One region of the Yersinia sp. 2541 StPb PI genome, then DNA from elsewhere that is predicted to be linked to it. Evidence: predicted binding sites of a transcription regulator. Region 1 holds the regulator's gene; the other holds the start of a gene.

Region 1 (3,425 bases):
CCTCTTTACCTAACAGGATTGGCTGAGCAAAGAAACGGGCATATTTACCGTCGCCTTCAACGTAAGAACATTCAACAACATTGCTTTCGCCTTGTAGAGCACGAACCAGAGAAAGACCAAAACGTGCCGCAGCCTGCCCCATAGATAGAGTCGCTGACCCGCCACCGGCTTTTGCTTCAACAACTTCAGTACCCGCATTCTGGATACGTTTAGTCAGGTCAGCCACTTCTTGCTCGGTAAAGCTAATGCCTGGAATTTGTGACAACAATGGCAAAATGGTAACACCAGAGTGGCCACCGATAACCGGCACTTCGATATCTTGAGGTTGCTTACCTTTCAGTTCAGCAACAAAGGTATTAGAGCGAATGGTATCCAGTGTCGTAATGCCAAATAATTTATTCTTGTCGTAAACACCGGCTTTTTTCAGTACTTCTGCGGCGATCGCTACTGTCGTGTTAACTGGGTTGGTAATGATACCGATTAATGCTTTCGGGCAAGTACGCGCGATTTGCTCAACCAGATTACGGACGATGCCAGCATTAACATTGAACAGATCTGAACGATCCATGCCCGGTTTACGTGCAACACCCGCAGAAATCAGAACAATATCGGCCCCTTTAAGGGCTGGGGTAGCATCTTCGCCGCTGAAGCCTTTAATATTAACAGCGGTCGGGATATGGCTCAGGTCAACCGCAACACCGGGAGTCACTGGCGCGATATCATATAATGAGAGGTCTGAACCTGAAGGAAGCTGGGTCTTGAGTAGAAGAGCGAGGGCCTGGCCGATACCACCAGCGGCACCGAGAACTGCAACTTTCATCCTATACTCCTTTTTATATTTAATTTAAATTTGCCGTGAATTCATCTATTTAGGCACCTTAATTTATTGTGATTTTAAACACAATCTATTAACAGTCAGATTGAGATATCACGCATCAAAAAGGCGCATAAGACGTATGCATTTTAGAGTAAATCGCTTATTCATTAATGATATAGCGCACATTATTCTAAAATTTACTGAAGTATTCATGACAGGTTAATCGGCGGTTACATTACACCCTTCTGTTACATCAGAACAACATCATTTTAATAACATTTTAGTTACTCGCGCCGAATGTTGATAAAAACTGATTTAGCATAATCGTAACAGTAAGATGATGTGAAAATTTCACCACACCTTGATATCAGTGCTTTTATCGCCAATACTCCATAGTCATGTTGAATAAAAATTCATTTATATGCATAATAATCCTATTCACTATTGACTGATCAAGGCATAGAAAATGCGTAATCCCGCAAAACAAGAAGATCTTATCAAAGCGTTTAAAGCGTTATTGAAAGAAGAGAAATTCAGTTCTCAAGGTGAGATCGTTTTGGCCTTGCAGGAAGAAGGCTTCGAAAATATCAACCAATCCAAAGTTTCACGTATGCTAACCAAATTCGGTGCGGTTAGAACGCGTAATGCCAAAATGGAGATGGTTTACTGCTTACCCGCAGAATTGGGGGTGCCAACAACCAGTAGCCCACTAAAAAATCTGGTCTTGGATGTCGATTATAATGATTCAGTCGTTGTGATTAATACCAGCCCTGGTGCGGCACAACTGATCGCCCGCCTGCTGGATTCATTAGGTAAGGCTGAAGGGATCTTAGGCAGTATTGCTGGTGACGATACCATTTTCACAACGCCTGCCAGAGGTTTTACGGTTAAACAACTGCATGAAGCCATTCTTGGGCTATTCGAACAAGAGCTTTAATTCCACATCTTTATGTCTGATGTATATAGATGCGGCCTTCTGCGCCGCACTGTATCCCTGTCACCGTTATCCGATTAATCATACCTTCATAGCCTTTAACCAGGGCATATAACTACTGATTTCGGTCTAAACCACAAAATAATTCTGCTTATCTCTCCCTTACAGTCAAACCTACCACTGACTAACGCACTTTTAGTCAAAAACGCTTATTCAATTGAAAACATTAAGTTTTTACTTGAACGTGCTGTTTTTTAATCACTTTTTATTCCTTTTAGTTCTTAAAAAGTAGTCACTAGCGATAAAGTGACCTTAAATATTATTAGCTTGCTATTAATATTCTCAGTTACTAGATGTATACTCATTTTCGTGACGTAAATCACACTTCATGCGAAGTGATAAAGAATAAATAGAGGCAATAACATGAATATTAAAACTACCATCGCAACTGCCAGCATTCTCTCTGCACTGTCATTTGGTGTTTTTGCAGCGGATTCTATCAATGAGAGTCAGGCTGAAAAATTACAACCAATGGGCACCATTACCGTCAGTGGCCTTAACGGCGCACCATCCGATATTCGTCAGGCGCTGTCTGATAAAGCTGATGCTATGGGCGCTAAAGCTTACAAAGTGATCGAAGTGCGAGAAGAAAATAACTGGCATGCCACTGCCAAGATTTACCAGTAATTCGCAATAGATAGATCAAAAATGGCGTGAAGCCCAAATCGAAAAAATTAAATAAACAGTAAAAACAATAAACTAAAAGTACCAGAATCATTAAAAGTACTTTTGGATTGTTGAATCTGATTAAGGAAAAATCATGAAAATCAAAACTACTCTGGCAGCCCTGAGTTTACTTTCTGTTGTTGCTTTCGGCGCATCTGCTGCGGAATCAATCAATGCCGCCCAAGCAAGCAAAATGACTGATTTAGGCGCAGTCAGTGTGAGCGCGATTACCGGTGCTCCTTCTGATATTGAGCAGGCCATCGCGAAAAAAGCTGATAGTGAAGGCGCTACGGCATACAAAATCATTGGTATGCATCAAGACAATGGTTGGCACGCCACAGCTAAGATTTACAAATAAGATTAAGCGCCAGCAGTGAAAGTAAATGCCCCGCTCAGAGGGGCATACTTTCGTACCTTGATAATTTATTCAATAGACTGAAAATAAAGATAAATACTAATTTTTAGCTTATTGAATAGAGTATTGATTGCAACAAAGTATTGGCTGAAGTCAGCTCACATCCGAATAATCCCTCGTCTATCCGACGAACCCTTTACCCCCGCTATCGCGGGGGCTTTTTTTATCCGACTTAATCCTGCGATAGAGCTTATTGCTCCGCTTTTTTATCCAAAGCGCTCAGCAATTTGTTATGAATCCCACCAAAACCACCGTTACTCATCACTAGAATGTGATCGCCCAGTTGTGCTGTTTTCACGATCATATCGACTAACGCATCAATATCAGCACTCCAATGTGCAGGCTGAATACAAGCTTCGGCCACTTCCACTACCTGCCAAGGGATATGCTGCGGCTGGAACAGGAACACTTCATCCGCACGGCCTAATGAAGGTGCTAACTCATTTTTACATAGCCCTAATTTCATGGTGTTAGAGCGTGGCTCTAAAACAGCCAAAATACGCGCAGTTCCACCCACTTTACTGCGCAGTGCC
Region 2 (3,425 bases), 3.2 Mb from region 1:
TTTACCCTAATTAAGTGGCAAAAATACTTGCAACAGATCTCATCCAGAGTATAGTGCGCTCAATCGGACGCGGGGTGGAGCAGCCTGGTAGCTCGTCGGGCTCATAACCCGAAGGTCGTCGGTTCAAATCCGGCCCCCGCAACCAACCGATACTGGCTACCAGCAGTATCAAATGTCGTTCGATAGTCTTGAAAGTTAAGACGAATTAGGTAGAATAGTAGTGAGAAGCAAATAAAGTGTAGTGACGGACGCGGGGTGGAGCAGCCTGGTAGCTCGTCGGGCTCATAACCCGAAGGTCGTCGGTTCAAATCCGGCCCCCGCAACCAATTACACGACTAAGTAGTAAGATAGAAAATAGTATTAAGACGGACGCGGGGTGGAGCAGCCTGGTAGCTCGTCGGGCTCATAACCCGAAGGTCGTCGGTTCAAATCCGGCCCCCGCAACCAATTCTTAATCATTTTCATATCAACATCAGACACCCTCAAGGGTGTTTTTTTGTTTCTGGCTTTATACCCGTCATATTTCAAACCGCATGTGTGTTGGTTGCTTTCGTTCACCCGAATAATTGACTAACGTCAACTCAGCGGGATTATCTCAGTTGCCGCCTTCCTGCAACTCGAATTATTTAGGGTATATATCTCAATCAATAACAATGCCCTACGCGTTAAAGTCGGGCCATCGCCCCACCATTAGCAAAATAGGCTTTGATGCCAGCAAAAATAGATTCTGCGACTTGTTGCTGAAAACGGCTGGTACGTAGTTTGCGCTCTTCTTCCAGATTACTGATAAATGCTGTTTCAACCAAAATTGAAGGAATATCAGGTGCTTTCAATACAGCAAACCCCGCCTGATCGACACGGTTCTTATGCAGCGTATTAATCTTCCCCATGCGATTCAGCACTTCTTTACCAAACTTCAGGCTGTCATTAATCGTCGCCGTTTGCAGTAAATCAATCATGGTATGGTCCAGATAGCGATCACCACTTTTGCTAACCCCCCCAATCTGGTCGGCCTCATTCTGTGTCTGGGCCAGGAAACGCGCGGCGGTACTGGTTGCGCCCTTGGTTGATAGCGCAAAAACGGAGGAACCTCTGGCCGCCTGACTGGTAAATGCATCCGCATGAATTGAAATGAATAAATCTGCTCGCAGTTTGCGCGCCTTCGCTACCCGCACTTTCAACGGGATAAAAACATCTTCATTACGGGTCATAAACACCCGCATATTGGCTTCTTTTTGAATTAACGCCCGTAACCGACGGGCAATTTGTAGCACGATGTCTTTTTCACGGGTTTTATTTCTACCAATAGCACCGGGATCTTCTCCGCCGTGACCAGGATCCAGCATGATAACTATCGGTCTATCGCGCCCTGCTTTGCCTGCTTTTGGTGTCTCTGCGGGTAAGCTACGCTCCACGTCGCCTTTATTATAATCTTCCAATAATGCCAACAATGGATCGTCCTCAGCAGAGTTGTTGCCCTGAGCGGGATATAAATCCACCACTAAACGATTTCGAAATTCAGCAAAAGGTTTTAGAGTAAATAGCTGGGGGCTGATGCTCTGCTTCAACTCCAAAACCAAACGGACGGTATTTTTATCAAACTGCCCTACTCGGGCTTGCTTCAGATAAGGGTCACCGGACTGAACCTGATTAGTTATCTGTTTCAGGACGCTATTTAAATGTACCCCTTCAATATCAACCACAATACGATCAGGATTGGTAAGAGCGAACTGACGATACTTCAGCGGAGTATTGGATTCCAGCGTGACTCGGGTATAGGTTGAAGAGGGCCAAACCCGGACTGCAATAATATGTGAGGAAGCAGCAAATCCAACTCGACTAACACTCAGCATCCAGGCGCTCGCAGCACCTTGCAACAGACGACGACGCCCAGGATTATGATTTGAATCTGCCATGTAACTCCAAAGTAACTACCAAAATATGAATAAAAAGCGCACAAAAAAATTTATGTGCAAAAACTTTAACGAATCAATCCCACGCTGTCATTAGAAAAACATTTTTATGTTATTCAATTTATTAATACAGATACGCCATACATATGCATTTGATAGTAATTTGGTGCTTGCCATCTTGGTCAAAAAAGAATAAAAATACAAAAATACCGAATAAAAATTCAAAGAGGGTCTGCCGTGAAGGAACGTAGTACTGAACTGGTCCAGGGATTTCGCCACTCAGTTCCCTATATCAACGCGCACCGTGGCAAGACATTCGTTGTCATGTTGGGTGGCGAGGCGATTGAGCATGAAAACTTCGCGAATATCGTCAATGATATCGGTTTGTTGCATAGCCTTGGGATCAGGTTGGTCGTGGTATACGGTGCGCGCCCACAGATCGACAGCAATTTGGCACAGCATCATTACGAACCTATTTATCACAAGCATACCAGGGTAACAGATGCCCGAACTCTGGAAATGGTGAAACAAGCAGCCGGCCTATTGCAGTTGGATATCACTGCAAGACTATCAATGAGTCTCAATAATACCCCGCTACAAGGCGCGCATATTAATGTAGTCAGTGGCAACTTCATTATTGCTCAGCCGCTGGGGGTGGATGATGGTGTGGATTATTGTCATAGCGGGCGTATTCGTCGTATCGATGAAGAGGCAATTCACCGTCAATTAGATAATGGCGCAATCGTGTTACTAGGCCCGGTTGCTGTATCGGTGACCGGCGAGAGCTTTAATCTCACATCAGAAGAAGTTGCCACCCAGTTAGCTATCAAACTGAAAGCAGAAAAGATGATCGGTTTCTGTTCATCCCAAGGGGTGACTGACAGTGAAGGTGACATTATTTCAGAGCTGTTCCCAAATGATGCTCAAAAACGGATTGAAGATCTGGAACAAGAGGGTGATTACAACTCCGGTACGGTACGCTTCCTACGTGGTGCAGTGAAAGCTTGCCGTAGCGGTGTGCGCCGGAGCCATTTACTGAGTTATCAGGAGGATGGAGCGCTAGTCCAAGAGCTATTCTCCCGCGATGGTATCGGTACACAGATTGTTATGGAGAGTGCTGAACAAGTGCGCCGCGCTACCATCAATGATATTGGTGGCATACTTGAATTGATTCGCCCGCTGGAACAACAAGGCATTCTGGTGCGTCGTTCGCGGGAACAGCTTGAAATGGAAATCGACAAATTCACGATTATTGAACGGGATAATTTGACGATTGCCTGTGCAGCGCTCTATCCGTTCCCTGAAGAACAAATAGGTGAGATGGCCTGCGTGGCAGTACATCCTGACTATCGCAGCTCTTCTCGGGGAGAAATGCTATTAAAGCGCGTTGCTAATCAAGCGCGACAGATGGGGCTTAAAAAATTGTTTGTACTCACCACCCGCAGTATTCACTGGTTCCAAGAACGCGGTTTTACACCTGCCGAAGTAGAGGTTTTACCGATTCAGAAGCAG

What was found. Region 1 encodes ArgR, which controls arginine synthesis, uptake and breakdown. Its sites were predicted from a motif close to ANTGAATAAAAATACANT; they were not measured.
Positions count from the first base shown of each region.
Region 2: the regulator ArgR is predicted to act here: its motif matches at 2,101-2,118, upstream of argA (amino-acid N-acetyltransferase).

Region 1 covers NZ_JAZGQB010000001.1:4,207,313-4,210,737, forward strand. Annotated here, with positions in the region: gene mdh (malate dehydrogenase) at 1-820, opposite strand, end outside; gene argR (transcriptional regulator ArgR) at 1,284-1,754, shown strand; gene yhcN (peroxide/acid stress response protein YhcN) at 2,175-2,438, shown strand; gene V1953_RS18885 (YdgH/BhsA/McbA-like domain containing protein) at 2,572-2,835, shown strand; gene mpl (UDP-N-acetylmuramate:L-alanyl-gamma-D-glutamyl-meso-diaminopimelate ligase) at 3,083-3,425, opposite strand, start outside.
Region 2 covers NZ_JAZGQB010000001.1:970,411-973,835, reverse strand. Annotated here, with positions in the region: tRNA gene V1953_RS04180 (tRNA-Met) at 69-145, shown strand; tRNA gene V1953_RS04175 (tRNA-Met) at 250-326, shown strand; tRNA gene V1953_RS04170 (tRNA-Met) at 371-447, shown strand; gene amiC (N-acetylmuramoyl-L-alanine amidase AmiC) at 666-1,916, opposite strand; gene argA (amino-acid N-acetyltransferase) at 2,151-3,425, shown strand, end outside.